Regions from separate parts of the Aeromicrobium duanguangcaii genome, predicted to be linked through region 2. Evidence: riboswitches for the same ligand, from Rfam matches in the RefSeq annotation. Region 2 holds a riboswitch; the other holds the start of a gene.
What was found. Region 2 has a riboswitch for thiamine pyrophosphate ahead of thiM (hydroxyethylthiazole kinase). Riboswitches for the same ligand answer to the same signal wherever they lie in the genome.
Positions count from the first base shown of each region.

Region 1 (15,119 bases), 210 kb from region 2:
TCGCTCCCCCGCCGATGACAGGCAGGCTCGAGGCCTGGCTGGCGAGGGCGAGCACCAGGGCGATCAACAGCAGCGCGACGGCGCCGACGGCGACCGCGTTCCGGTCGCGGAACGGCTTCATGGTCAGCGGCATCGACTCACCCCCGGCCCGGTCACGGTGACGCGCTTCGTCGTCTTGAAGGGACGGTTCTTCTCCCAGCCCGGGACGCCGCTCAGCGACGGCAGCTCGCCGTTCACGCCCACGTCGCACACGAAGAAGCTGAAGAACGATCCGTACTCGCCCGTGCGGCCGATCCGATCGATCTTGATCGGCAGGACGCCCAGCGTGTTGTCGAGGTCGCGCAGCGCCCGCTTCGTCCCGACCTTGTCGGTCACGCGGCGCAGGTTCCTGATGTCGGCCGTCAGGGCCGGGCGCGACTCCTGCAGCAGGCCGGCGGTCTCGCCGGTCAGGGTCGCGATGTCGTCGAGTGATCCTGTGAGCACGCCGCGGTCGTCCTTCAGTCCGGTGATGAGCTGCTGCAAGGTCGAGATCGCCGTCGACAGCTCGTCGTCGCGCTCGTTGAACGAGGTCAGGACGACGGTGAGGTTGTCGATCACCGAGCCGATGAGCTCGTCGCGCTCGGCGAGGGTGCCGGTCAACGACGCGGTGTGCGACAGCAGGCTCTCGACGGTTCCGCTCTCGCCCTGGAAGACCTGGATCAGCTCGTAGGCGAGCTGGTTGGTGTCCTCCGGCGACAGCGCCTCGAACAGCGGCTGGAAGCCGCCGAACAGGTCGGTCAGGTCGAGCGCCGGCGTCGTCCGGTCGAGGTCGACCGTCTCACCGGGCTTCAGCCGACCGGCGGGTCCGTCGGTGCCCTCGGCCAGCGCGAGGTAGCGCTGGCCGATCATGTTGCGGTAGCGCAGCGTCGCCTCGGTGCTCTGGGTCAGCGTGATGTCGGAGTCGACCCGGAACGTCACCTCGGCGGTCGAGCCCGAGCGCACGCGGACGTCGGCGACGTTGCCGACCCGAACGCCGGCGATGCGGACGTCGTCACCCTCGACGAGGCTCGTCACGTCGGTGAAGACGGCCTTGTACTCGTTCGTCCGGTCGAACGAGGCGTTGCCGATGACGGCCGCCAGCAGAGCCGTCATGAGGCCGGTGATCACGAGGAACGCCATCAGCTTCGTGAAGGCGATCGTGGTGCGGCGGTCGAATCCCGTCCTGCTCATCCGAGGCTCACCTCCGCGCCGCGCAGCACCGGACCGAACAGGGGCTGGGCGATGTCGGGCACGTCGCCGGGCTCGACGCCCGTCGCCGAGGCCACGATGGCCTGGATCTGCTGGCGCTCGGTCTCGCTGCCCACGGGGCCGGCGGCAGTGGGGGCGGACAGGGGCGACGTCTTGCCGAGGTCGTCACCGACACCGAGCTGGCCCATCAGCCCGTCGCTCATGCCCGGCGACGGCCGCTTGCCCGAGTACGGGGTCTTGGGCAGCGTGGCGCAGCTGGGCTGGACGGAGCTGGGCCCGCCGGTGGCCGCGGGCACGCGCGGCGAGTCGCCGTCGGCGTACGTCCGCGGGGAGCGGGCCGCGAACTCGATCGAGACGTGCGCGCGCTTGTCGCGGAAGGTGTTGTCGATCGCCGGCTTGAGACGGTCGATGCCCTTGAGAACGCACTCGATCGTCGGCGAGTAACGGGCGAGCAGGTCGAGCGTGGGCAGGGAGTCGCGCGACAGGGTGATGAAGTCCTGGCCCGAGCGGTCGACGAGCTGCTCGGCCGACGTCGCGAAGGCCGCGGTCTGGGTGAACAGCGTCTGCAGCTGGGCGCGGCGCGCGGTCAGGGTGTTGCCGGTGACGACCGCGTTGCGCAGCGTCTCACCGATCTCGGGCATCGCGTCGGCGTAGGTCTCGGCCGTCTCACCGAGCAGGGTGATGTCCTTGACGATGTCGTCGGCCAGCGGGGTCATCTTCTGCATGTACGCCGACAGCGTCTCGAGGGTCCGGCCGACGGACTCGCCCTCACCGGACAGCGCGTCCGAGAGCGCCGTGAGCACGAACGACAGGTCGGTCGGGTTCAGCGCCGTCAGCAGCGGATCGAGGTCGGAGAGCAGCTTCTCGACCTCGGTGGGCAGGGCGGCCTGGACGATCTCGTCGCCGGCGCGGATCGGGGTGCCCGAGGACTGGGCGACGGGCTGCAGATCGATGAACTTCTCGCCGAACAGCGTCTTGGGGGTGACGAACGCCTGGACGTCCGACGGGATCACGCCCTGCTGGTCGGGATCGAGCCTGAGGTGGATCACCGCCTCGCCCTTCTCGGAGGTGATGCGCTCGACGCGGCCGACGATCACGCCGCGCAGCTTGACGTCGGCGTTGCGGTTGAGCTGCAGGCCGACCCCGTTGCTGCGGATCGTGACCGGGACCTCGTCCGCGAACAGCTTGGTGAACATCGCGTACGTCAGGAACAGGCAGGCGACGATCAGGCCGATCATCACGACGCCCAGGCTGCGGACGACGGCCGGCTTCTCGAGGGTGGGGACGCGCGCCATCAGCCGGCCAGCCTCACGGTCGTGGTGGTGCCCCAGATCGCCATCGACATCAGCAGGTCGGCGACGTTGATGACCACGATGGAGGTGCGCACCGCGCGGCCCACGGCCACGCCGACGCCGACCGGGCCGCCGCTGGCGTAGTAGCCGTAGTAGCAGTGGATCAAGATGACCAGCGCCGCGAACACCAGCACCTTGAAGAACGACCAGAGCACGTCCTCCGGTGGCAGGAAGAGGCTGAAGTAGTGGTCGTAGGTGCCAGAGCTCTGCCCGTAGATCGCGGTGATGGTGATCCGGGTGGCGAAGTAGGACGACAGCAGACCGAGCATGTACAGCGGGATGATCGCGATCATGCCGGCCAGCACGCGGGTGGTGACCAGGTACGGCAGCGACGGGATCGCCATCGTCTCGAGCGCGTCGACCTCCTCGGAGATCCGCATCGCGCCGAGCTGTGCGGTGAAGCCACAGCCGACCGTGGCGGCCAGGGCGATGCCCGCCACGAGCGGGGCGATCTCGCGGGTGTTGAAGTACGCCGAGAAGAAGCCCGCGAAGGCGCTGGTGCCCAGTTGCTCGAGGGCGCTGTGGCCCTGCATGCCCACCTCGACGCCGGTGAAGAACGACATCGCGGTGATGACGCCGACCGTGCCGCCGATGACCGCCAGGGAGCCGCGGCCGAACGTGACCTCCGACAGCAGCCGCATGATCTCGCGCGGGTAGCGCGTGATGACGCGCGGCATCCACGCGATCGTGCGCAGGTAGAAGGCCAGCTGGAGGCCCAGGTTGTCGAGGGCGCTCAGCGGTGCGCCGTACACACGTGTCACGTCGACCACGTCACAACGCCTTCGCCGGGATGAGCTGGAAGTACAGGGCGCTCATGACGAAGTTGGCCATGAACAGCAGCAGGAAGGTGATGACGACCGACTCCATGACCGCCTGGCCGACGCCCTGCGGGCCGCCGTCGGCGTGCATGCCCATGTAGGTGGAGACGATCGCGGCGATCAGGCCGAACACGAGCGCCTTGGCCATCCCCTGGTAGAGGTCGGGCGTCTGGGCCAGCGCCGTGAAGGAGGCCAGGTAGGCGCCGGGCGTGCCGCCCTGGAGGACGACGTTGAAGATGTAGCCGCCCAGCACGCCGACGACGCTGACCAGTCCGTTAAGGAAGACCGCCACCAGCATGCAGGCCAGCACCCGCGGCACGACGAGCCGCTGGATGGGGTCGATGCCCAGCACCATCATCGCGTCGAGCTCCTCGCGGATCTTGCGCGCACCGAGGTCGGCCGCGATCGCGGAGCCGCCGGCGCCGGCCACCAGCAGGGCGGTCGCGATGGGCGCCGCCTCGCGCAGGACCGCCAGCACCGCGGCGGAGCCGACGAACGACTGGGCGCCGAACTGCTGGACCAGGCTGCCGGTCTGCAACGCCACGACGGCACCGAAGGGGATCGCGACCAACGCGATCGGGATGATCGTGACCGAGGCGATGAACCACGCCTGCTGGACGAACTCACGGAACTGGAAGGGCCGCTTGAACACGGCGAGCAGCACGTCGGCGCCGAAGGCGAACAGCTTGCCCGCGGTGGCGAGCGGGCCCGTCACGACCCTGATCATGCTCACCGGGCACCGCCGGGCAGCGACGTCTGGGGCGGCACGGTGAAGCTGGAGCCGTCGTCGAGGAACGAGCCTTCCGGCGGCACGACGCCGTTGGCGGCGCACCACGCGCCCGGCTCGGCCTGCGTCGCGCGCGGGCGACCGTCGGACGGGAACAGCTGCAGCGGGATGGGCGGCAGCGGAGGCAGGGTGCTGTGGTCCTCGGCGGCCAGCTCGTCGGCGTCCTTCTCCTCGCTCATGCCGATCGGGCCGACGGTCTGCGCGTTGAGGAACTGGCGCACCGCCGGCTCCTCGCTGGACAGGAGCATCTCGCGCGGGCCGAACATCGACAGGTGCCGGTGGTAGAGCAGGCCGATGTTGTCCGGCACCGTCCGCGCGGTGTTGATGTCGTGCGTGACGATGAGGAACGTCGCCTCGGTCTGGGCGTTGAGGTCGACCATCAGCTGGTTGATGAACGCGGTGCGCACCGGGTCGAGGCCCGAGTCCGGCTCGTCGAACAAGATGATCTCGGGCTCGAGCACCAGGGCGCGCGCCAGACCGGCGCGCTTGCGCATGCCGCCGGAGATCTCACCGGGGAGCTTGTCCTCCGCGCCCACCAGGCCGACCATCGTCATCTTCTCCATGACGATGTCGCTGATCTCGGACTCGGACTTGCGGGTGTGCTCGCGCAGCGGGAACGCGACGTTGTCGAAGAGCGTCATCGAGCCGAACATCGCGCCGTCCTGGAACAGCACGCCGAACAGCTTGCGGATCTCGTAGAGGTCCTTCTCGCTGCAGGTCGCGATGTCGACGCCCTCGATGAAGATGTGCCCCTCGTCGGGCTTGATCAGGCCGATGAGGGTCTTGAGGAACACCGACTTGCCAGTGCCGGAGGGTCCGAGCATGACGCTGATCTGGCCGGCCGGCAGGCTCAACGAGACGTCGCGCCAGATGGTCTGCTTGCCGAAGGCCTTCGTCAATCCTTCAACTCGAACTTCGACACCCATCAGGGCTCCTTACCAAGGGGGGAACTGAACCGCCTGCCGGGCGGCCCACCGAACCGATTCGTCAGACGCGGCGGCGACGCGATCGGATGACGAGCGCGATCCGCGCCAGGGCGAGTGCGCCGAACGCACCGATCAGGACCGGACCGAAGGGCGACCCGGTGGCCGGGAGCTCGGTGGTCCGGTACGAGGCGTTGCCGGCGCGGGCCGCGTCGGCGGGGCTGACGCCGTAGTTGTCGTCGTTGTACCCGTCGATGGCCGTGACGGGCGCCGGAGCACCGGGCTCGATCACGTCGGGGTCGGTGCCACTGCCGTCGCCGGGGGTGCCACCGCCACCACCGCCACGCGGGGGCGCGTCGGCGGCCGGCAGCGGGCACTCGGCCTCGCTGCAGCCGGCGCCGATCTTGATGGTGCCGATCACACGCGAGGCGGCGTCGCTCTTGTCGCGGATGCAGTTGAGGTCGGCCTTGTCGATCGCGTCGATGACCGGCGGGGTCATCTCGGAGTTCAGCACGAACGACGGGGGCATCTGGACGTAGATCAGGCCGTTGCCACCGTCGACCTGGGGCACGGGCACGGCGCTGACGTCGCCCTCGGCGACGATCGCGACCTCCTGGTCGGGCTTGAGGTCCACCCAGTTCTTGACCAGGAGGTTGCGGACCGGCTCGTTGCGCGTCTCGACGAGGCCGACGCCGGGCGCCACGGCCTGCAGGATCGTGTCGGAGACGGAGCCGCCCTTGACCTGGCGGACCTTCATCGGGCCGTACAGCCGGTTGACCAGCTTGGGCGGGAGGAACAGCGTCAGCTTGGCCTTCGTGGCCGCGACGGTCTGACCGGGCTGCACGCTCTCGGGCAGCGTGGTCTCGGCGGTGACGTAGAACTGCTGGGGGCCCTGCAGCGAGGTGTTGATGACGGCGTTCTCGGCCTTGCAGGTGTACCCGACCCGCTCGACCTTGGCGTCGGCCGCGGTGGCTGCGGGTGCCAACTGCACCAGGCCCGCGGCGACCACGCCGGCGGCGATGGTGAACCGAAGTCCGCCACGTACTGCTGAGGCGCTCGTGCGCATCGGGTCTCCTCGCTCCAGAACAAAGTCGCCACCCGGCGATCTCGACTGTGAGCCAGGTAACGTCGACCGACTGTAACCCCAAGTTGCATTGTGACGCAAGCCACTGTGCCGAGGTGTGACCTCAGGTGCCGATGAGGCGAAGTGCCACGGGAAGCGCGCCCAGGGCCACCGCTGCCGCGAGCACCGCGACGTCGAGCCGCGTCCACACCGCGGGTTCGGCCCAGGTCCGTCGACCCGCGGACGCGAAACCTCGGGCGTCCATCGCGATCGACGTGCCGGTCGCCTCGCGCATGGTGTGCACGAGCAGGGTGAACGCCATGGCGCCCGGCCGGCGCGGCAGGCCGCGCGATCGCCGCACCCGCTCGAGCTCGTGCCAGGTCTGCCAGACCCCGGTGACCCGCTGCAGCGCCGCCGAGAGCGCGGCCGCGAACCGGCCCGGCACCCTCAGCGTCTGGGCGAGATAGTCGCCCAGGCGCGCGACATCGACGTAGCCGACCGCCACCGCCCCGGGCCACGTCATCACGAAGGTGCGCAGGCCCGCGACCACCGCGACCTCGAGGTCACGTCCGCCCAGGAGCCAGGTGGACCACATGATGCTGGCGATGGGCAGCGCGACGAGCGCCAGGCACAGCGCCGGGTAGCGCCACGACGGCACGAGCAGCGTCAACGTCACGACATACACCGCGACGCACACCAGGGCGACGGGCATCGTCCGGATCGCCGGGGACCCCAGCGCCGCCGTGAGCGCGATCGCCACCAGCACGACCGGGTTGAAGCGCGTGATCAGCCCGGTCATCCGACGACCGCCCCGCCCTTGAGGACGATGTCGCGATCGCGCGGCAGATCGGCGTCGTGGGTCGACACCGCCACCGTCGCGCCGCACCCGGCGGCGGTGTCCAGCCAGCCGGCGACGACGGCCCAGGTGACTCGGTCCTGCCCGACCGTGGGCTCATCCGCGAGCACCAGGCCGGGCCGGTGTGCCACCGCTGCGGCGAGCGCGAGCCGACGCTGCTCGCCTCCGGAGAGCCGGTACGGATGATCGTCCCCGCGACCGGCCAGGCCGATCACCTCGAGCAGCGCGTCCACGTCGACCGGGCGGTCGAGCGCACGAGGCGTGGCCTCCAGCTCCAGGCGCACCGATCGTGCGACGAAGCCGACCTCGGGGTCCTGCGGGCACCAGCCCATCTCGTCCGGCCCGGTCCACTGCCCCGAGACCGGCTTCAGCAGTCCGCCCAGGCCCAGCAGCGCGCTGGACTTGCCGGCGCCGCTGGGCCCGACGAGGGCCGTGGTCGTGCCCGGCGAGAGGGTCAGCGTCATCGCGTCGACCGCGCGCGTGCGCTCCGTGCCGCGCAGCGTGCGGGTGACCTGATCGATCACGAGGTCACGAATCTCGACCGTCGCCTCCGCGACCGGCCGGACCAGCTCCGCCGGGATCGTCGCCGGCACCGGCGCGGGACGCCCGGGCATCCACAGTGCGTCCGGCACGGCCGCGCCCAGGAACTCCGCCACCGTGCCGTCGAGGATGATCCGGCCGGCCTCGAGCACGACCACCCGATCGACGTGGTCGAGCCAGGGCTCGAAGCGGTGCTCGACGACGACCAGGGTCCGGTCGCCGACGACGCGCAGCACCGAGTCCCTCACCTCCGCCGCGAGGTCCGGGTCGAGCATCGACGTCGGCTCGTCCAGCAACAGCACGTCGGGGCGGGTCGCCAGCGCCCCCGCCAGGGCCAGGCGATGACGCTCACCGCCCGAGAGCGCGTGGGTGAACCGATCCAGCTCGTGGTGCAGGCCCACCGACTCGAGGGCCGACCGGACCCGCCGCCAGATCTCGTCGCGCGGCAGCCCCAGGTTCTCGGGCCCGAAGGCGACGTCCCGCCCGATCCGGTCCGCGACGATCGACGAGGACGGGTTCTGGGTGACCATGCCGATGCGGCCCGAGACCTCGACCGAACCGCTGGACTCGCCGACGAGCGTCGCGCCCAGTGCTCCGGCCGCCGCATGCAGCGCGGTGGACTTGCCCGAGCCGCTCGGCCCCACCAGCAGGACCCGCTCGCCCGGTTCGACAACCAGGTCGAGCCGGTCGATCATCGGCCGAGGCGCGTGCAGCGGCGTCCAGGAGTAGTCGCGGAACGCGATCGTCACGGCCGGCCGGCAGGGAACGAGTCGAGCGCTCCCGCCTGTGCCAGCCGGCGGACCAGCAACCAACCGCCGAGCCCTGCGATCACGATGCCGGAGACGGTGAAAAAGCCGAGGTAGGCCAGCCGCCACTGCAGGTCCCAGTCCGGCCAGTAGTAATACCACTCGTAGAAACAGGCGAAGACGGCCGCGAGAGCACCGGCGAGCATGGCGGCCACCACGTCGAACCGCCGGTAGAGGAACAGCGCGAAGATCAGCTCGGCGCCCAGCCCCTGGACGATGCCAGACAGCAGCACGGTGCCGCCCCAGGCGGTGCCGCCCAGCACGAACATCGAGACCATGGCGGCCACCATCTCGGTGGCGAAGGCCGCGCCGGGCCGGCGGACGACGAGCCCGCCCACCACTCCGGCGATCAGCCACATCCCGGCGAGCAGGCCCGCCGCGGGCTTGAAGCCCACCGCCGCCCCCAGGTCGATCACGTCGTAGAACTTGCCCCATCCCCAGAAGACGACCCCGAACGCGACGCCGAGCATGGCGATCGTGACGAGGTCGAGGGTCCGGTATCGGATGGAGGTGGAACGGATGGCAGATGTCATCGTGACTCCCTTCGCCGGTGCTAACCGGAGCAGGTTCAAGGGTCTGCGGCTGTTCCGCACTCTCAGCGCCCTCTGCATGGCGCTCCCCTGTCGTGTGCGGCCAGCCTAACCGTTCCGGGCGCAGACGTCAGCGGGGGCGGATCCGAAGATCCGCCCCCGCCTCGGTCCTACGGACTCAGTCCCGACGTGCCCTGCGGCGCATCAGCACGACACCCGCGCCGGCGAGGACCAACGCCCCGCCGAGGGCGGCCAGACCGGCACTCGGGCCGCCGGTCGAGGCGAGCCAGCCGGAGTCGTCGTACGCGTCGTCGTTGGACCAGTCGTCCTCGCCGCCCGCATCGGCCGCGACGATCTCGATCGGCACGGAGGCGATGGTGCGGTCGTTGTTCACCAGCTCGACCGTGTGCTGGCCGAGCGGTGCGTTCTCGGGAACGCGCACGGACGCATGGCCCGAGACGTCCACGGTCCGCGTGCCCATGGCGATCGGGTCCGAGTGCAGCTCGAACGCGATCTTGCGACCCACCCAGTTCTGCCCGAAGGAGAAGGTGAGCACGTCACCGGGCGAGACGACGTCGGAGCTGATGAGCTCCGGCTCCTGGCTCCCGGTTCCGTCCGTCGGCTCGCTGGTCGGCTCCGAGGTCGGCTCGCTGGTCGGCTCGGACGTCGGCTCGCTGGTCGGCTCCGAGGTCGGCTCCGAGGTCGGCTCGCTGGTCGGCTCGGACGTGGGCTCCGAGGTCGGCTGGCTCGTCGGGTCGGTGACCGGGTCACCGTTGACCGGGATGCTGCCGAGGTCGAGGTCCGCCGGTCCGGTGCAGGTCAGCTCCGAGGAGATGTTCTCGCCCTCCGCGGGGAAGATCGTCGCCTGGACCGTGAAGGCCTGGGGCATGCCCAGCTGGACCGTGCCGGACGCCGAGGCGGGCGTGGTGATCGCCGGGACCGTGCCGGACGCGGGAATCAGCCACGGCGCACCGGCCGTCTGCGGGATGGCGGTGCGCGGCGCTGCCAGTCGCGGGATCACCACGGTCGACGTCTGGCCGCCCGTGGTGAGCGTGATGGACGAGTCCGTCGAGGCGCCCTCGGCCGCGACGCCACCGAGCAGGTCCACCGTGGACCCGCGCAGCTGCTCGGGCATCGTCAGCGTGATGCCGACCGGGCGCGAGGAGATGACCTCGCCCGGACGCACCGACCCCGGCACGGTCGTCTCGGCCAGGACACCCAACTGGTGGTTGCCGAGGTTGAGGCCGCCGGCCGTCACCTTGCACTCGTAGTTGAAGCTCTTGGACAGGTCCACCGGATCGGCGGGCGGCGGGTCAGTCGGCTCCGTGGTCGGCTCGGTGGTCGGCTCCGTCGTCGGCTCCGTTGTCGGCTCGGTGGTCGGCTCGGTCGTCGGCTCCGTGGTCGGCTCGGTGGTCGGCTCGGTCGTCGGCTCCGTGGTCGGCTCGGTCGTCGGCTCCGTGGTCGGCTCCGTGGTCGGCTCGGTCGTCGGCTCCGTGGTCGGCTCCGTCGTCGGCTCCGTCGTCGGCTCCGTCGTCGGCTCCGTCGTCGGCTCCGTGGTCGGCTCCGTGGTCGGCTCCGTCGTGGGCTCCGTCGTCGGCTCCGTGGTCGGCTCCGTCGTCGGCTCCGTCGTGGGCTCCGTCGTCGGCTCCGTCGTCGGCTCCGTCGTCGGCTCCGTCGTCGGCTCCGTCGTCGGCTCCGTCGTCGGCTCCTCAACCGGCGTGACGCCGATCGAACCCAGCGTCAGGTCCTGGTTGGCGACCGCGGTGCAGGCGAGGGTCGCGGGTACCTGGTCATCGGGCGCGGGAGCAGCCGTGTAGATCGTCGCGACGACGTTGAACGCCGCCGGCAGGCCGATGTCGACCTTGTCCACCGCGTAGTCGGGCACGGTGATCTCGGGCACGGTGCCGGCTGCGGGGATCGTCCAGGGCGCATCCACTTCCTGCGGGATGTCGCGCCGCGGCGAGGAGAGGTTGGGGATCGCCACGGAGGTGCTCTGGCCGCCGGTCGTGAGAGTCACGACCGAGTCGGTCGACCCACCGCTGGCCGCGACGCCACCCACGAGGTCCGCCGTCGAAGAACGCAGGATCTCGGGCATCGCGAGGGTGATGGTGACCGGGGTCGGCGCGATCGTGTCACCGGGGCTGACGGTCTCGGGCACCGTCGTCTGGGCGCGCACGCCCACGGGACGGTTGCCGAGGTTGAGGCCACCGGCCTTGACGACACACATGTAGTCGAAGCTCTTGTCGAGCGGGGTGTCGGCGCTGGCGGGACTGAAGACACCCACGCCGACGGCGCCGGCGAGTGCCACGGCGAAGGCGGCGGCAGCGGCGCTGACGCGGCGGGACGGTTGGAGCAATGTCACAGATGAATCCCCTCATCGGCGGCCTGCGCGACAGAGGACGAGGCCGAACTACGGCGTGTGATCCACCTCACCATAAGCGCTGTAACTGGCAGTGACAACCGTTGTCCGGACCCGTCTCGCCCTGCCGTTGTCCATGGATCGACCACAATGGGGCCCATGCCCTCCGTGCGCACCCCTGACCCGAACCCCGGCTGGCTCTCGGAATTCCAGCTGGAGGAGACCCGCTCCCGCGTCCCGATCCTGTACGTCGAGGCCGTTCCCGTCCGCCTCGACAGCCTCGGCCAGGTCGAGCAGGTCGGCATCCTGCTGCGTGGCTCGGCCACCACGGGGACGCTGGCCCGGTCGTTCGTGTCGGGCCGGGTGCTCCACGGCGAGCCCATCCGCTCGGCGCTCATGCGCAACCTCGAGAAGGACCTCGGCCCCACGGCGTTCCCCCAGCTGCCGGCGAACATCGTCCCGTTCACCGTGGCCGAGTACTTCCCGCTGCCCGGGATCACCCCGTTGCACGACGCCCGTCAGCACGCGGTCGCGCTGGCCTACGTCGTCGCCGTCACCGGCGAGTGCGATCCTCGCCAGGATGCTCTCGAGCTGAGCTGGCTGACGCCGCAGGAGGCGCTGTCCCCCGCGATCCTCGACGAGCTCGAGGGTGGTCGCGGAATCCTGCTGCAGCAGGCGATGGCGCACCTCGGCGCCTTGGCGTGACCCGACGGGCACCCGCGCGCCAGCCCAGTCCCTGGCTGATGCTCGTGGCCGCGATGGCCGCTCAGGTGACGGCCACCGCGATCGTCTCCGCGCCCCTGCTGCTGATCCCGTACCTCCACCTCGACCAAGGCTTGTCGCTCGTCGCGAGCGGCGGACTCGCCGCCGCGCCGACCGTCGGCACGCTCCTGACCCTCGTGGCCTGGGGAGCGGTCGTCGATCGCGTGGGCGAGCGCATCTCCCTGACCGCCGGCCTCGTGATCCTCGTGGCCGGCAGCGCTCTCGCCCTGGCCGGCGCCCGCTCCGACGACACCGTGGTGCTCGCTGCCGGGTTCGCGCTGTGCGGCGTGGGAGCGAGCAGCTCCAACTCCGCCAGCGGACGTCTCGTCGTCGGCTGGTTCCCGGCGCACCGGCGAGGGCTGGCCATGGGCATCCGCCAGACCGGCCTGCCCCTGGGAGTCGGGCTGGCCGCCCTCGTCGTCCCGGCCTGGGTGGACGAGCGCGGCGTGGCCTCGGTCGTGGGCCTGTGTGTGGGCCTGGCCGTCCTCACCACCGTCTTCGTCGGGCTGACGGTCGTCGACCCGCCCCGTCCCGCGAGCTCCGGCGCGGACGCGGCGGCGAACCCGTACCGCGGCGACGTGCGACTGGTGCGCATCCACAGTGCCTCGGCCCTGCTGGTGATTCCCCAGTACGTCGTCTGGAGCTTCATGCTGCTGTGGCTGATCGACCGGCACGGCTGGAGCGCCGCCGCCGCGGGAGCGCTCTACGCCGGTTCGCAGCTGCTGGGCGCGGCCGGGCGCATCGGCGCCGGCTGGTGGTCCGACCGGGTCGGCGACCGTCTCGGGCCGATGCGCCGGGTCGCGGCGGCCGCGACCGTCTCGATGGTCGCTCTCGCGCTCTTCGACGCCACTCCCCTGGCCATCGCCGTCATGGTCCTCGCGGCCGTCGTCACCGTCGCGCCCAACGGCCTCGCGTTCACCGCCGTCGCCGAGATCGCCGGCCCCCGCTGGTCCGGACGCGCCTTCGGGATCCAGAACACCGGCCAGTACCTCACCGCCGCCGCCGTCCCTCCGGTCGTGGGCGCGGTCATCCAGCACGCGGGGTACGGCTGGGCGTTCGCCGGCACCGCGGTCTTCCCGCTCGTGGCGGTCGCGCTCGTACCGGTTGCTACTCGCAGGTAACATCTGGGCAGGGCTTTGGCAGGCCTAACTCAGCAACGCTGATCGCGGCACATTAGGGTCAGCACAAACTGCTTGAACCGCGAGAGGAATCGGCATGGAACCGATCAACATCATCGCCGGCGTGATCACTGTGGTCTCGACGGCGTTGGCGGTGTACTACCTGGCACCCGGCATCAAGCGGATGCTCGGAGTCATCCGCGCCGGCACGCCTGCGTACGGACGCACCGACAACCCGAAGAGCCGCACGAAGAACATGCTGATCGAGACTCTCGGTCACACCCGCATGCTCCAGTGGCACTGGGTGGGCATCCTGCACTGGGCGGTCTTCTTCAGCTTCCTGATCCTCAGCACCGCGGTCGCCACCGCGTACCTGCAGGTGTGGAACCCGCACCTGGTGCTGCCGCTGATCGGCCACTTCTTCCTCTTCGAGTGGGTCAGCGAGGCCATCGCCTGGCTCGGCCTGATCGGCATCGCGGCCCTCATCGTGATCCGCCAGCGCAACCACCCGCGCAACCTCGGCCGCAAGAGCCGCTTCTTCGGCTCGCGCTTCGGCCAGGCGTACTTCGTCGAGGCCATGGTCGCGCTCGAGTGCGGCGCCGGCATCCTCATCCGCGGCGCCGAGTACCAGCTGATGAAGATCGAGGGCGACAGCCATGCCAGCGCCTTCCACTTCCCCCTGACGGGCTGGATCGGCGAGACCCTGTGGTCGGGCATGTCCGTCACCGGTCTCGAGGCCGCCATCTCGATCATCGCCGTGGTCAAGGTCGTCTCGGCCACCGTCTGGCTGATGGTCATCGGCAAGAACCTCACGATGGGCGTCGCCTGGCACCGCTTCCTGGCCTGGTTCAACATCTACTTCAAGCGCGAGGCCGACGGCTCCACCGCGCTGGGCGCCCTCGTCCCCCTCTACGTCGGCGGCAAGCCGCTCGACCTCGAGACCATGGAGGACATGGAGGAGGAGGAGTTCGAGAAGCTCGGCGTCGGCAAGGTCGAGGACTTCTCCTGGAAGAGCATCCTGGACTTCTCCACCTGCACCGAGTGCGGTCGCTGCCAGAGCCAGTGCCCCGCGTGGAACACCGAGAAGCCGCTGTCGCCCAAGCTGCTGATGATGGGCCTGCGCGAGCACGCCTACGCCAAGGTCCCCCTGCTGGGCGCCGATCCCGAGACGCTCACCGAGGAGCAGCAGCGCGAGCTCGAGCGTCCGCTCATCGGCAGCGAGGACCTCTTCGGCGTCATCGATCCCGACGTCCTGTGGTCGTGCACCAACTGCGGCGCCTGCGTCCAGCAGTGCCCGGTCGACATCGAGCACGTCGACCACATCGACAACATGCGCCGCTACCAGGTGCTCGTCGAGTCGAACTTCCCCACCGAGCTCAACAACATCTTCAAGGGCCTGGAGCGCAAGGGGAACCCGTGGGGCATGAACCCGCGCGACCGCATGAAGTGGGCCGAGGATCTCGACTTCGAGGTCAAGCAGGTCGGCGTCGACGTCGAGTCCCTCGACGAGGTCGAGTGGCTGTTCTGGGTCGGCTGCGCCGGTGCGTTCGAGGACCGCGCGAAGAAGACCACGCAGGCGGTCGCCGAGCTGCTCGACATCGCGGGCGTCACCTTCGCCGTCCTCGGTGACGGCGAGACCTGCTCGGGCGACTCCGCTCGCCGCGCGGGCAACGAGATCGTCTTCAAGCAGCTCGCGATGGAGAACGTCGCGACCTTCCAGGAGACGAAGGTCAAGAAGGTCGTCTCGACCTGCGCGCACTGCTTCAACACGCTGAAGAACGAGTACAAGGAGCTCGGCATCGAGCTCGAGGTCGTGCACCACACGCAGCTGCTCAACCGCCTCGTGCGCGAGAAGAAGCTCAAGCCGGTCGCGCCCGCCGCTCCCGCCGCCAAGGTCACCTATCACGACCCGTGCTTCCTGGGCCGCCACAACCAGGTCTACTCGCCGCCGCGCGAGCTGATCGGCGCCACCGGTGCG
Region 1 covers NZ_CP101990.1:2,862,959-2,878,077, forward strand. The annotation lists gene NP095_RS14035 (MCE family protein) at 1-133, opposite strand, end outside; gene NP095_RS14040 (MCE family protein) at 124-1,209, opposite strand; gene NP095_RS14045 (MCE family protein) at 1,206-2,522, opposite strand; gene NP095_RS14050 (MlaE family ABC transporter permease) at 2,522-3,340, opposite strand; gene NP095_RS14055 (MlaE family ABC transporter permease) at 3,351-4,124, opposite strand; gene NP095_RS14060 (ABC transporter ATP-binding protein) at 4,127-5,110, opposite strand; gene NP095_RS14065 (DUF6801 domain-containing protein) at 5,172-6,173, opposite strand; gene NP095_RS14070 (energy-coupling factor transporter transmembrane component T family protein) at 6,295-6,969, opposite strand; gene NP095_RS14075 (ABC transporter ATP-binding protein) at 6,966-8,315, opposite strand; gene NP095_RS14080 (ECF transporter S component) at 8,312-8,905, opposite strand; TPP riboswitch at 8,895-9,004, opposite strand; gene NP095_RS14085 (PT domain-containing protein) at 9,081-11,264, opposite strand; gene NP095_RS14090 (DUF4916 domain-containing protein) at 11,421-11,966, shown strand; gene NP095_RS14095 (MFS transporter) at 11,963-13,144, shown strand; gene NP095_RS14100 (heterodisulfide reductase-related iron-sulfur binding cluster) at 13,239-15,119, shown strand, end outside.
Region 1: linked by a shared signal. The riboswitch ahead of NP095_RS14080 (ECF transporter S component) and the one ahead of thiM (hydroxyethylthiazole kinase) in region 2 are both predicted to bind thiamine pyrophosphate.

Region 2 (15,119 bases):
CGACCGCCGGCAGGGCCGATCCCAGCAGCACGACCAGCGCGGCACCGGTTGCGCGACGGACGAGTCGGGCGGCAGGCATCGGCACCTCCGGGTCGGGTCGGATCTTCCTGCCAAGATGCCGGTCGAACGGAGCGGTGTCGAGGGATCCGCCCGGCGGCCGTCCCCGCCGTCAGCGCTTCCTGCGCTCCGTGACCGGCGGGATCGGGTCGCCGAAGCGCTCGAGGGCGCCGATGTACCGTCCGCCGAACTCGATCCGGGTGATGTCGCGCAGTCTCCACGCCTCGACGAAGTCGACCCACACGCCGTCGCGGCCGATGAACTGCAGGTCGAGCCGCTTCGTGCCGATGCGATGGATCGTGCCGACGTTGATCCAGTCGCCGTCGGGACTCTCGAGGTGGACACCGACGAGCTGGGCCCGTTGATCGACGATCCGCAGGAGGTCGGAGACCGACGCGTCGGCCGGGCACTCGAAGCTCTCGAGCGGCACGCCGCTCCCGGCCACGGCTCGGCGCAGGTAGGACTCCCCGAAGCCGGCGCCGTCCCACCCCGGCCCGACCTTGGTCACCAGGTCCAGCCGCAGCAGGACCACGTCGTCGAGGTAGACACCATCCAGCGCGTGCAGGACGACCCAGTCGTCGGTCAGCGCCAGGACGAACCCGGTGTCCTTATGGCAGTCGAGCCGATTGCGGCGCACCGTCACCGGCGCCTGCTCCTGCTGGGCCCGGGTGAGCCGGCGAACGATCTTGCTCCGAGACTGCGCCACCCGGCAGTGTGGCAGTCAGTCGGGCGGACGAACCCCGAATGGGTGAACCGGGCCCGGGCGCTGGAGGGTCCGTCGCCACCGGTACCCATCGGAACTCGCCCCTCCATTTTTACTTGCATCCCAGGGGATTTCACGTCCCAGGACTGTTTCCATCCTCACGTCCGCAGGGCTTCGGTTGAGGGCTGTGGCCGACCTACCGTGGACGGTCCAGGGGGGTGAGGTTCCTCCTGCTCGAAACCCTGATAGGAGGAAGATGACCAAGCACGACCCGCACCCGGGTGCGGCGAAGAAGTGGATGCGGCTGGCGACAGGACTGGCGACGATGGGCGTCGTGACACTCGGCTGTGGTGCCGCAGTGTTCGCGACCGGCAGCACCGCCAACGCCGAGCCGCCGGGGGGCAAGGTGGGCGTGTGCCATCGCACGGCCTCTGAGTCCAACCCGTACGTCTTCATCTCGGTTCCCAAAGACGAGGCCAACGGCCACATCACGGGCACCGACAAGCAGCACAACCACCAGGTCACGTGGGCCACCGACGGCACGTGGCGCGGCATGGCCCACAAGGCCGGCGACCTGCGCCTGGACTACTACGCGTCGGCGGAGGAGGTCGCGGCCGGCAGGTGCTTCAACACGACCGAGCCCACCACGGAGCCGACGACGCCGCCCACGGAGCCGACGACGCCGCCCACGGAGCCGACGACGCCGCCCACGGAGCCGACGACGCCGCCCACGGAGCCGACGACGCCGCCCACGGAGCCGACGACGCCGCCCACCGAGCCGACGACGCCGCCCACGGAGCCGACGACGCCGCCCACCGAGGAGCCGACGGACGAGCCGACGACGCCGCCCACCGACGAACCGAGCGACGAGCCTGGTACCGACCCGTCGACCGACCCGAAGATCAGCGGTGAGGACGAGTCAAGGGGCCCCGACGACTCCGGTGGCAGTGACGACAGCAACGACGGCACCAAGAGCAAGAGCAAGGACGAGGTCCGCGCTCACGGCGTGCCCCGCGCTGTCGACGCCGGAGTGAGCGACAGCGCGAGCCGGTGGGGCTCCGGCCTCATGGGTGGTGGCACCGCGCTGGTACTGAGCTCCGGTGGCGTGCTCCTGGGCGTGCGTCGCTTCGAAGGGTGACATGAAGCGCTCGCATTCCACCGAGGCCCCGGCGCGAACGCGCCGGGGCCTCTCGGTGATGGCCGCACTGGCGCTGGCCGTCTCGACGTCAGGACTGGTCTCCTGCGCGGTCGGTGACAGGACGGCGCGGCAGAGCGAGTCACCGTCGACCGCGTCCCCGAGTCCGTTGGTCGAAGCCACCCCCGATCCGGCCGAGGGACAGCCGTCGCGACTGAGGATCCCCGCGATCGACGTGGACGCCACCGTCATCCCCCTCACCCTGAACGAGGGAGACGTGCTGGAGCCACCGGCCGACTTCACTCAAGTCGGCTGGTGGGCCGAGGGCGCCCTGCCCGGCAGCACCCGAGGCGCGGTGGTGCTCACCGCCCACACCGTGCACGAAGGCGGCGGGGCGTTCGACGACCTCGGCAAGCTGGAGCGCGGTGACACGGTCACGATCCGGACCGCGGCGGGCACGGTGCGCTACTGCGTCGACGACGTCGCCGAGTACTCCCAGCAGGAGCTGCGTGAGAACGCGCCGAAGATCTTCAGCCAGACCGGCACGAGTCGGCTCGCGATGGTCACGTGTGGTTGGTACCACCTGGGGCACTACGACTCGAACATCGTGGTGACGGCGACACCGATCGCCACCTGACGTCATCGGATCGCCCCGCGGCGCTGCTGCGGCGATGATGGGGCCGATGACTTCTCGCGCCGCCGCCGAGCGCCGGCACCCCGGCTCGGTGGCCGAGGTGTTCTGGGTGTTCCTGCGGCTGGGACTGACCTCGTTCGGCGGCCCTGTCGCCCATCTGGCGTACTTCCGCGAGGCGTTCGTCGAGCGCCGCCGCTGGCTGACCGACGAGGCCTATGCCGACCTGGTCGCGCTGTGCCAGTTCCTGCCCGGGCCCGGGTCGAGCCAGGTCGGCATGGTCCTGGGGCTGCGGCGCGCCGGGGCCGGCGGCCTGCTGGCGGCGTGGATCGCCTTCACCCTGCCGTCGGCCGTCGTGCTGGTGGCCTTCGCGTACGGGGTGGCCGCGTTCGGCGATCCCGCGGGCGCCGGGTGGCTGCACGGGGTCAAGGCCGCCGCGGTGGCCGTGGTCGCCCAGGCCGTCCTGTCGATGGCCCGCACCCTGACGCCCGACCTCAAGCGACTGGTGATCGCCGCCGCCGGCGCCGCCTGCATCCTGCTCGTGGCCGGTCCCGGGATCCAGATCGGCGTGATCGTGCTCGGGGCACTCGCGGGCTGGCTGTGGCTGCGCGCCGAGGAGGCCCCGGCGGTACGCGGTCTGGCGTACGTGTCACGGCGCGCCGCGATCGCTGCCCTCGTGGCGTTCGGTTCCCTGCTCGTCGCGCTCCCGGTGCTGGCCGCGGTCACCGAGGACCCGACCCTGCGCCTGGCGGACATCTTCTACCGCACGGGCGCGCTCGTGTTCGGCGGCGGCCATGTCGTCCTGCCGTTGCTGCAAGCCCAGACCGTCGAGGCCGGGCTGGTCGACCCCGACACCTTCCTGGCCGGATACGGCGCGGCCCAGGCGGTGCCCGGTCCGCTGTTCACCTTCAGCGCCTACCTCGGCGCCAGCATGGAGTCCGGCCCGAACGGGGTGCTGGGTGCGACGATCGCCCTCGTCGCGGTGTTCCTGCCCGCGGGCCTTCTGGTCGTGGGTGTGCTGCCGTTCTGGGACCGGCTGCGCGAGGCCCCGACCGCACGGCGCGTCGTGATGGGGGTCAACGCTGCGGTCGTCGGAATCCTCGCCGCGGCGCTCTACGACCCCGTCATCACGCAGGGCATCGTCTCGGTCGGCACGGCGGTGATCGCGGTGGCCGCGTTCGCCTCGCAATGGTGGGGTCGCATTCCCGTGTGGGCGGCGGTCCTGGCCGCCGCGGCCCTCGGTCAGCTCATCGCCTGATGCTGCTCACACGACGGCGATCGCCACGGCCGAGCGCACGACGATGGCGCTGAGCACGCCGATCAGGTGGGCCAGGATCGCCGCCCCGGACTCGCGCGGTGGGTCGAAGACGACGCCCGTGGCGCGGAGCCGCTTCTCGAACTCCGGCGCGAGCGAGCGGGCGTAGGTGGCGCCGAGGTGTTGCTCGTCGCGGTACATGATCTGGCCCTTCGGCGTCACCGTCCGGCACACCCCGCCGGGGCAGTACACGTCGCGCATGTCGAGGCGGAACGCCGCGTTCGGGCCGTACGTCCGACGGGCCAGGACGACCGCAGGGACGGTCCAGTCGAACGACATCACCTCGCGCGCGGGTGCGGTGCAGTCCTTCCATTGCTCCGGCGTGGGGTTCTTGCGCAAGCAGTCCGGCGGCGTGGACGGCCAGTGCGGCGCGCCCGACACGGCGATCACGGGGATCTTCCGATCGAGCGCGACCCGCCACGCCTTCACGGTGTCGGGACCACGCTGCGCCTCGGTGCCCTCCATCCATCGGGCCCGATGGTTCGTGATGATGGCGCGCAGGTCCTTCTGGTCGCGGATGTAGCGCTGCACCTGGGCCCGCCACGTCTCGCACTCGTCAGCGACCCAGGGCAGGTCGTGCTCGAGCTTGCGGGTCGTCCAGCCACAACGCGAGCGGGTGAGCAGCGTGACCCGGATCTTCCCCTCCTCGGCCAGCCGCCGGAACGCCGGCGACAGGGCCCGCATGTGCGAGTCGCCGACGAGCAGCAGCCGCGGGCCACGGTCGCCGTATTCGCAGGTCAGCAGCTCTGTCTCACCGGGGTTCGCGCCGGGGAAGCACGCCGGCGTTCCCGGCGCGACGTCCATCTCGGCCGCCGTGATGCTCGACAGCTGCGGTTCGTCGGCGACGGCGGACGGGGTCCCGGCCAGGGCAGTCGTCGCGAGGACCAGCAGGGCAACGCCCACGAGGCCGATCCCGCGTGAGATCGCTCGTACGCTCATCGACACCCCCCGGTCCGGTCGCGATGACTCTCTTCCGGACAGGTTGACATGGGAGGGGGGTGTGTCGCGAGTGCTCCGCTCAGCTCCGCGCCAGGGCTCGGCCGGCGGCCCGGCCCGAGAAGATGCAGCCACCCAGGAAGGTCCCCTCGAGCGCGTTGTACCCGTGGACGCCGCCGCCGCCGAACCCGGCGACCTCGCCTGCCGCGTACAGGCCCGGCACCGGCAGTCCGTCCTCGCCGAGCACCTGCGACTCGAGGTTGGTCTGCAGTCCGCCGAGGGTCTTGCGCGACAGGACGTTCAGCCGCACCGCGATGAGCGGACCGTGCGCCGGGTCGAGGATCCGGTGCGGTTTGGCGACGCGCACGATCTTGTCCATGCGCGAGCGGCGGGCGTTGTGGATCGCCATGACCTGGACGTCCTTGGTGAACGGGTTGTCGAACTCGCGGTCGCGCGCCACGATCTGGCGCTCCAGGAGCGTCGGGTCGAGTTTCGGCCCACGGGCGATCTCGTTCATCCCCAGGACGAGGTCGTCCAGGGACGGCGCCACGACGAAGTCGACGCCGTGCTGCTTGAACTTCTCGACCGGACCCGGCGCGCCCTTGGCCAGTCGGCTCTTGATGAGGAACTTGATGTCGCGCCCGGTGAGGTCGGGGTTCTGCTCCGAGCCCGACAGGGCGAACTCCTTCTCGATGATCGACTGCGTCAGCACGAACCACGAGTAGTCGTGGCCGGTCGCCAGGATCTGCTTCATGGCGCCGTTCGTGTCCGCGCCGGGAACCCCGGACATGCCGGTCAGTCGCTGGCCGTTGGCGTCGAACCACATCGACGAGGGGCCGGGCAGGATCCGGATGCCGTGGTCGGGCCAGATCGGGTCCCAGTTGGTGATGCCCTCGGTGTACGACCAGAGCCGGTCGCGGTTCACGATGCGCCCGCCGGCGCGCTCGGTGATCTGGAGCATCCGGCCGTCGACGTGCGCCGGGACGCCCGAGATCAGGTGGTCGGGCGCCTCGCCGAGGCGCTCGGTGGGCCAGTTGGCGCGCATCAGCGCGTGGTTGTGGCCGATGCCGCCCGAGGTGACCACGACGGCGCCGGCGCGGTGATCGAACTCGCCCACGACGGTGCGCGACGACTTCACCCCGCGCTCGGAGTCGTCCGGCGCCAGCACCGATCCGCGGATGCCGACGACCGCGCCCTTCTCGACGATCAGGTCGTCGACCTGGTGCCGGAACGCGAACTGGACCAGCCCACCGGTCTCGGCCTTCAGGACCGGCTCGGCGAAGGTGTCGACCAGCCGCGGCCCGGTGCCCCAGGTGAGGTGGAACCGGGGCACGGAGTTCCCGTGGCCGGTGGCCGATCCGCTGCCGCGCTCGGCCCAGCCCACCATCGGCATGACCCGGTGTCCCAGTCGGCGCAGGTAGTCGCGCTTGCCCTCGGCCGCCCAGGTCACGTACGCCTTGGCCCAGCGGCGGGCCCACAGGTCCTCGTCCTGGAGCCGGTCGAAGGCGGCCGAGCCGAACCAGTCCTGCATCGCCAGCGCGGCGGAGTCCTTGATGCCCGTGCGGCGCTGCTCGGGACTGTCGACGAAGAACAGCCCGCCGAGCGACCAGAACGCCTGCCCGCCGAGGTTGTTGCGGTTCTCCTGCTCGACGACCAGGACCCGCTTGCCGGCCTGTGCCAGCTCGTGGGTGGCGACCAGTCCGGCCAGGCCGGCGCCGACGACGATGACGTCAGGGGTGAAGGACATGCGCACACGGTGGCCCAGTGACGGTTCCGGCGCCACTACGGTGAATGGACGTGACAACCATCTTTGTCACCGACTGAGGAGCGACATGACCGACGTGACCGCCCACCGCCGGGCCATCGCCGCGGGCCTGACGGAGGGCGAGGCCGCTCTGGTCGACACCTTCCTGGTGACGATCGCCGCCGAGATCCCGGCGTACGCGTCCCTCGACGAGCGACAGCTCCAGGAGGTCCGCTCGATCATCGTGTGGACGCTGCACCGCGTGCTGGAGCTGTGGGCTGAGGACGGGACGCTGACCGAGGAGGACATCGCGCTGTTCCGTGGCGTCGGCGCGGTCCGGGCGCGCGACGGCCGGCCGCTGTCGGCGGTGCTGCGGGCCTACCGGGTCGCCGCCGGAGAGTTCCTGGACCAGATGTCGGACCGCTTCCGCGGCGCGCTGGCCGCCGAGGACGTGACGTCCCTCGTGCGGGTCTGGTTCGCGGTCCTCGACGAGCTCTCCGAGGCGATCTACGACGGGTACGAGGTCACGGGCCGGTCGCTGGGCGCCGACCGCGAGAGCTCGCTGCGCGACCTGCTCACCGACCTGCTGCTGGGCCGCCAGAGCCACGCGGGATCCCTGGCCGCGCGACTGCGCGAGCTCGACGCGCAGCTGCCGACGACCTTCGACCTCGTCGTCGTCGGGCCGTCGCGGGTGGTCGATGCCGAGCGCGCCGCGGCGCTGGTCGAACGGGCCCTGGAGGAACGCGACGACGCCCCGACGACGGTGGCGTCGATCCACACGGTCCAGGACGGGGCCGGTGTCGTGCTGCTGCGATCGGTCGACACAGCGCGCCTGGCCGAGGTCGTCGAGGAACACGGTCTGCACGCGGTGCGCCATGGCCGGGTGACCGCCCGGACGGCGCCCCGGGCGTACCGGCTCGCGGTCACGGCGCTGCGTGCGGCGCCTGATCTGGCCTGGTCCCAGCGCGGTGTGCTCGACGACGGCGACCTGGAGGTCCTCGCGCTGGTCGCGGGGCACGGGGACGCCGACCCGGTTCGCGCCGCGGAGGCCGTGCTCGGGTCGCTGACCGAGGACACCGAGGCGTTGACCACGCTCTGGGCAGTCCTCGAGGCAGACGGGGCCGCACCCGCCGCGGCCCGGCTGCACGTGCACCCGCAGACCGTGCGCTACCGGATGCGTCGCGTCGCATCGCTCACCGGCCGCGATCCGCGGTTACCGTGGGATCGCTACGTCCTGCAGACCGCGCTGCTGGCCGCACCACGCTGAGCCCCGGGGGTCGCCGTGAAGTTCGACGTCAAGAAGCAGATCCCGACGTACACCGCGCCGCGCGGCCGGTTCGAGGTCGTCACCGTGCCCCCGATGACCTACCTGATGGTCGACGGGGAGGGCGACCCCAACCGCGCGCCGCGCTACCAGGACGCGCTCGGCACGCTGTATCCCACGGCGTACGCGTTGAAGTTCCTCAGCAAGACCGAGCTGGACCGCGACTACGTCGTGCCGCCGCTCGAAGGGCTGTGGTGGTCCGACGACTTCGCCACGTTCACCAGCCAGCGGGACAAGTCCCGCTGGTCCTGGACGATGATGATCCTGGTGCCGGACTGGATCACCGACTACCACCTGGACCGGGCCCGCTCGAGCGTGACGGCGAAGGGTGGCGCCCCGTTGCTCGACGAGATGCGGCTCGAGTCGCTCGACGAGGGACGTTGCGTCCAGACGCTCCACGTCGGCTCGTACGACGACGAGGGCCCCGTGCTGGCGGCCATGCACGACGAGTTCATCCCTGCGCACGGACTGCGGATGACCGGCCGCCATCACGAGATCTACCTCGGTGACCCCCGGCGGACGGCCCCCGAGCGGCTGCGCACGATCCTGCGCCAGCCCGTCGAGGCGGCGCGATGAACCGTCACGGCGCCTCGAAGAACGCCAGCTCGTGGCGCATCGAGGCCGCGAACGCCGCGGTCATGGCGTTGCGCCCGTCTGATGACGCCGCCTCGGCCACGCGGTCGACGATGCTTCGCGCGGTCTCCGCTGCGTCGAGGAACGCCGGGTCGGCGTAGGTCCGCAGCCAGGCGCCGTAGGGGTGCGCCGGCCGGTCCTGCGCCACCAGTCGCCGACCCAGATCGGCGTAGAGCCAGGAGCAGGGCAGCAGTGCGGCGATGAGGACCTCGTAACCGTGGCGGTGCGCGGCGTGCAGGTGGTCGAGGTAGGCCCGGGTGGCGGGTGCAGCTGCCGGCATCCCGGCGACCCACGCCCGGTGCAGCCGCATCTCCTCCTCCTGCGCCGCGACGCTGCCGCGGGCCCAGAAGGCCTGCTCCTCCGGCGCGCCGGCCAGTGCGGCGGCCCGGGCGAGGAGCTCGGCGTACTCGCCCAGATAGACGGCGTCCTGGGCCAGGTACCAGGCGAACCGCTCGGGTTCGAGGGTGCCGTCGCCCAGCCTGCGCACGAACTCGCAGGCGTCGACGCGGTCTCGCACGGGCGCGCTGTCGTCCCAGGCGCGGCCGGTCCACGTGGGGCTGCCGACGTCAGCGCGCAGGTGCGGCACGTGCTCACGCAGGTGGTGGAAGTGGTCGATCGGGCCGTTGCCACGTCCGACCTCGAGTGCGGCGCCGTGCTCGATCGCGCCGGTCAACCACTCCTTGGCATGACCGAGCGCGTCGAACCACGAGAATCCGGACGCCCTCAGCGTCGCCATGGCCGACGACAGCGAGCACCCCGTGCCATGGGTGGTCGTGGTGATGACCCGGCGCCCCTCGACCGGCCGGACCGCCTCCGCGGTCACGACGGCGTCGGCCGACGTCGCGCCAGCCAGGTGTCCGCCCTTGAGCAGCACCACCGTGTCGGTCGCGGCGGCGAGTGCCTGCGCCTGGTCGACGGCAGCGGCCCAGGTCGTCGCCTCCGGCTGACCGGCCAGCACCGCCAGCTCGGGCAGGTTCGGCGTGACCAGGTCGACCCGCGCGCACAACCGCCGGATCGCCGCCTCGGCCGCGGCGTCCAGCAGCCGGTCGCCGCTCGTGGCCACCATGACCGGATCGAGCACGACCACCGGCGGCCGCACGCGCTCCAACCAGGCCACGACGATGTCGATGAGGGGCGTCGAGTGCAGCATCCCCAGCTTCACCGCGTCGATCACGACGTCGTCGGAGACGGCGTCGAGCTGCTCGGCCAGGAAGGCGGGCGGCGGGACGTGGACCGACCGCACGCCCTCGGTGTTCTGGGCGACCAGGGCGGTCACGACGGCCATGCCGTACCCGCCGAAGGCCCCGATCGTCTTGAGGTCCGCCTGGATTCCCGCGCCACCGCTCGGGTCCGTGCCGGCGATGCTCAGCACGCGCGGCGTCATCGGGCACCCCCGGCCGCCGCGACGAGGTCCGCCGCGGCCCGCCCCGGATCGGCAGCCTCTGAGATTGCGGAGACGACGGCCACGCCGTGCGCGCCGGCGGCCATGAGCCCCGGGACGTCCGCCAGCCGCACGCCGCCGATCGCGATGCACGGCAACGGGGCCGCGTGCGCGAACGCGCCGAAACCGTCGACGCCCAGGACGGGCGGGCCATCCGCCTTCGAGGTGGTGGGGTGGACGAGGCCGACCCCGAGGTAGTCGACGGTGCCCGGCGGCAGGACGTGAGCGGCCTGCAGGTGCTCCGGCGCGTGCGCCGTCCACCCCACGGTGGCGTCCGGTCCGAGCAGGGTCCGCGCCACGACCGGGTCGAGGTCGTCCTGGCCCAGGTGGACGCCGTCGACCCGCACGCCGACGTGCCGCGCGGCCAGCGCCACGTCCACCCGGTCGTTGACCAGGACCAGCGCCCGCCCCGCCACGGCGGCGCTGATCGCCGCGACGAGGTCCGTGAACTCCCGCGCGGTGGCGTGCTTGGCCCGGACCTGGACCGCTGCGACCCCGGCGCCCGCCGCGGCGGCGACGACCGCGAGCAGCCGGTCGCGCCCCAGGCGCTCGTCGGTGACCAGGTGCAGCCCGGCGGTCACGCCAGGCTCGAGACGCGGTCGCGCACGTCCTCGGGACCGATCGCCGCGAGGGCGTCGAGGAAGGCCACGGCGAACGAGCCCGGGCCTGAGCAGCCGGCCGCCGCGCGCTCGGCCGCCACCGCATGCACGACGGAGGCGCTCACGGCCGCCGACAGCGGGTCGCACACGCCGAGGAAGGCGGCCATCGTGGCGCCCAGCGAGCAGCCGCCGCCGGTCACGAGCGTCAGGAGCCGGTCGCCACCGGCGATCCGGACCACCCGGGTGCCGTCGGTGATGACGTCGACCTCTCCCGAGACCGCGACGACGGTGCCGTGCTCGCGGGCGATCTGTCCGGCCGCCTCCAGCGCGTCCTCGGAGCCGGCGACGGAGTCGACCCCGCGCCCGCCGGTGCCGGCCCCCGCCAGCGCGATGATCTCCGAGGCGTTGCCGCGCACGATCGCCGGCCGGGCCCGGACCAGCTCGGCGGCCATGGCCGTGCGCACCGGCAGGGTCCCGATCGCGACCGGGTCGAGCACCCAGCGGTCGGTGGCGGCCACGGCGACGCGCGCGGCATCGGCCTGCTGGGCGTTCGGCGTGCCGAGGTTGACCAGCACGCCGTCGGCGATGCCCGCGAAGATCCCCGCCTCCTCGGGCAGGTCGACCATGGCGGGCGCCGCGCCCACGGCGAGCAGGGCGTTGGCGGTGAAGTTCGTGACGACGCTGTTGGTGATGCACTGCACCAGCGGGGTCGCGGCGCGCAGGCGCGTCAGCGCTTCGTCGGTGGGGACGGGAATGGACAGGACGGTCATGGGACATCCCTTCGCGAGTGCGAACTCGAGCAGGTTCGACGGGTCTGATCTCAGCCCGCTCGGTACGGGCACCCCGTGTCTGTCACCACTGTAGATCCGTTCGCAGGGTCCGCCTCTTACGGTTGAGGCATGAACGTGACCCCGGACGACGTGACCCTGGCGACCGAGCTGGTCGTCGAGGCGGCCGCCCTCGCCGCCCGCATCCGGGCCGAGGACGACCTGCAGACCCGCTCGAAGACCAGCGTCTCCGACATCGTGACCGCTGCCGACTACGCCGCCGAGGCGCGCATCGTCGAGCACCTCGACCGCGAGCGCCCCGAGGACGGGCTGCTCGGCGAGGAGGGCACCTCGCGCGAGGGCACCTCGGGCCGACGCTGGGTCATCGATCCGGTCGACGGCACCTACAACTTCGCCTCGGGCTTCGACTACTGGTGCTCGGCCATCGCCCTGGCCGACGGAGACCGGCCGCTGCTGGGCGCCGTCGCGCACCACGCCACCGGCACGGTCGTGGTGGGCGGGCCCGGCGTGCCCACGACCATCAACGGACGGCCGGTGTCGCCCATCGAGGACGCCGCGGTGTCCCAGTTGGGCGTCGCGACCTACGCGCATCCGGCGTTCATCGTCGACCATCCCGGCTTCGCCGCCTGGCGCCGTGCCGCGGCGCTGCCGGCGACCATCCGGATGCTCGGGTCGGGCTCCATGGATCTCGTCGGTGTGGCCACCGGCCGCCTCGGCTGCTGGTTCCAGCACAGCACGCCCGACTGGGACTGGCTGCCCGGAACCGCGCTGGTCCTGGGGGCCGGCGGCGTCACCGAGCGGGTCGAGGTCGACGGCCTCGTGTGGTCGGTCGCGGGTCCGCCGACCGGCGTCGGCCAGATCGTCGACGCGTTGCAGGGAGATGCCGCATGAAGCTCGTCGTGCTGACCGGTGCGGGGATCTCGGCCGAGAGCGGCTTGGCCACCTTCCGTGACGCCGATGGGCTCTGGGAGGGCCACCGGCCCGAGGACGTCGCCACACCCGAGGCGTTCGCGTACAACAGGGCGCTGGTCCAGCGGTTCTACGACGAGCGCCGCGCCGCCCTGGAGCGCGTGCACCCGAACGCCGCGCACCACGCCCTGGTCGAGCTCGAGAAGGAGTTCGGCGACGACATGCTGCTGGTGACGCAGAACGTCGACGACCTGCACGAGCGCGCCGGATCTCGGCGGCTGCTGCACATGCACGGCAGCCTGCGCCACGTCCGCTGCGAGGAGTGTGAGCACCGGTTCGAGCACGACGGGCCGCTCGAGCTCGAGCCCGAGTGCCCCGAGTGCGACACCGCCGCGCTGCGACCCGACATCGTGTGGTTCGGCGAGTTCCCGCACGGCATGGACGACATCCACGAGGCGCTGACCGAGGTCGACGTCTTCGCCGCGATCGGCACGTCGGGCGTCGTCTACCCGGCCGCGGGCTTCGTCGACTACGCGCACGCCTCCGGCGCGCACACCTTCGAGCTGAACCTGGCGCCGACGGGCGGCGGCTTCCACACCACGTTCGCCGGTCCCGCGACCGACGTGGTGCCGCGCTGGGTCGACCACCTGCTCGGGCGGGACTGACCCCGCCTCCGGCGACTACGCGCCGAGTGGTCCGCCGCCGGGCTCGGCCGCCTCGAGCACCTCGACCTCGTCGCCGACGCGGGCCGTGACGCCCGCGACGTCGGGGATCAGGTTGACGCCGAACCAGACCGCGCCGGAGAACCGGCGGATCCGGGCCAGGGTGCGGATCGGCTCCTTGCCGCGCGCGACCTCGCCGGAGTCCTGGGCCTCGAGCGTGGTGATGACGCAGCGTGCGCAGCCCTTGACGGCGCGGAAGGTGGCGTCGCCGACCCGGATGCGCCGCCAGTCGTCCTCGGTCCAGGCGGCCTCGCCGTCGATCACGAGGTTCGGGCGGAACCGGCTCATCGGCACGGGGTCGCCGCCGTCGGCCTCGATCGCCTGGTTGAGCGCGGTGAGGGACGTCTGCGTCGTGACGAGCAGCGGGTACCCGTCGGCGAGGCTGACCCGGTCGTCCGGCTCCGAGCGCGCGGGGTTCACGGCCCGACGGGTGGGGTCGTCCAAGTGCACGAGGCGCACGTCGCGGCCCAACAACTCGGTCAGCCACGTGGTGGCGTCGGTGGCCTCGGCGGCCGTGATGAGCGAGCTCCAGATCCGCACGGGGACCTGATGGGCCGGATCGGGATCGGGCACGTCGAGCGTGGCCCGGCCCGGGGCGCTGAGCCGGATTCCCGCACCGGTCAGCCGCGCGTCGATGGTCAGCAGCCGGCGCTCCTCGCGAGCCGTGAGGAAGGTGCCCTCGGCGTCGACGACCATCCAGCGCCGGTCGCCGGCGAGTCCCCACGGATCGACCGTCGCCTCGTCGAGGTCCTCGATGGACCCGGACTTCAGGGGATGGCGATGCAGGGACATCAGGTGCACCGGCTCAGGGTAACGACGGTCTGGAACGATGTTCGGCGTGACCACCGTGACGAGTGAGGCTGAGTTGGGCGCGTCGGCGCGTCGAGCCGAGCGGGGAATCGCGTTGGTCGTCCCGGCGATGCGCGCCGTGGTGCTGTTCCAGATCATCCTGAGCATCGCGTCCGGCGCGCAGCTGGCCGAGCACCGCGAGGTCTACGTCGCACTCGGCCTGCTGGTCTCAGCCACCTCGGTCCTGTTGATCGCCCAGTGTCTGTCGAACGGCTCGGTGCGCCCCGGCTGGTGGCACGGACCGGACATCGTGCTGGCCTGGGTGGCCGTCCCGGCGATGGTCCTGCTGCTGCCGTCCAGCCACGTCGTCGGCACGTGGGAGTCGTGGGCCTCGGGCTTCGCGATCAACGTGGGCGCGCTGGCCTCGACGTGGCTCCGGCCGGCCCTGGCCGTGGCCCACGGCTTCGGCCTCGGCGCCTGGTACCTGTCCTGGATGATCACGGCGGACACGGCGTCGTGGGAGACGAACGTCAACAACGCCCTGACGATCCCGGGCTACGCGCTCGTCGTGGCGCTCATGGTCCACTACCTGCGCTCGCTCGCCGCCGACGCCGACCAGTCGCGTGAGGACGCCGTGGCGGCCACGCGCGCGCTCGAGCTCGAGCGCTACCAGATGACGGTGCACGACGCCTCGAGCATCCTGCGCCTGCTGTCCGACGAGGACACCCCGGCCGAGGTGCTGCCGGGCCTGCGGCTGCAGGCGCACCGCGAGGCGAACCGCCTGCGCAACTACCTCGCTGCCGAGCCGTCGCCCGAACACGCGGACCGCGCGCGCACCGTCGCCACGATGCTGGCGGTGGCGCTCGAGGGGTTCGACGACCTGCCGCTCGAGCTCGCCGTCGACCTCGGCGGTCACGCGCGGCTCAGTGAGCCGGTCTGGCACGCCACGAGCCGTGCCGTCGCGACGGTGCTGCACAACGTGCGGCTGCACGCCCGCGCCCATCAGGTCGTCGTGCACGCGGACTGCGAGGACGACCGGTGGGAGGTCGTGGTGTCCGACGACGGCGTCGGCTTCGACCAGGCCAGTCAGCCGATGGGCTTCGGGCTGAACACCCAGGTCGGCCACGCGCTGCGCGAGGTGGGAGTAGACGCACAGGTGCGTTCCGCGCCGGGCCGCGGCACCTCCGTGACGCTCGTGGGACCCGTCCACCGCCAGGAGGAGCCGTGACCGATCGCCCCCGCGTCGTCGTGATCGACGACAGCACCGTCATCCGGGGCGGCTTCGCGACCGTCCACCCCGAGGTCGAGGTCGTCGCGACGTACGCCAGCGTCGAGCAGTTCGAGGCGGCGCCCGTCGCGTGCGATGTCGTCGTTCTCGACCTGCTGCTGCGGG
Region 2 covers NZ_CP101990.1:3,069,947-3,085,065, reverse strand. The annotation lists gene NP095_RS14990 (hypothetical protein) at 1-79, opposite strand, end outside; gene NP095_RS14985 (hypothetical protein) at 170-763, opposite strand; gene NP095_RS14980 (hypothetical protein) at 1,017-1,898, shown strand; gene NP095_RS14975 (class F sortase) at 1,900-2,532, shown strand; gene chrA (chromate efflux transporter) at 2,579-3,784, shown strand; gene NP095_RS14965 (SGNH hydrolase domain-containing protein) at 3,791-4,780, opposite strand; gene NP095_RS14960 (FAD-binding dehydrogenase) at 4,860-6,524, opposite strand; gene NP095_RS14955 (PucR family transcriptional regulator) at 6,610-7,788, shown strand; gene NP095_RS14950 (GyrI-like domain-containing protein) at 7,804-8,421, shown strand; gene NP095_RS14945 (bifunctional hydroxymethylpyrimidine kinase/phosphomethylpyrimidine kinase) at 8,426-9,862, opposite strand; gene thiE (thiamine phosphate synthase) at 9,859-10,500, opposite strand; gene thiM (hydroxyethylthiazole kinase) at 10,497-11,288, opposite strand; TPP riboswitch at 11,278-11,374, opposite strand; gene NP095_RS14930 (inositol monophosphatase family protein) at 11,418-12,197, shown strand; gene NP095_RS14925 (NAD-dependent deacylase) at 12,194-12,880, shown strand; gene NP095_RS14920 (MOSC domain-containing protein) at 12,896-13,729, opposite strand; gene NP095_RS14915 (sensor histidine kinase) at 13,776-14,954, shown strand; gene NP095_RS14910 (helix-turn-helix domain-containing protein) at 14,951-15,119, shown strand, end outside.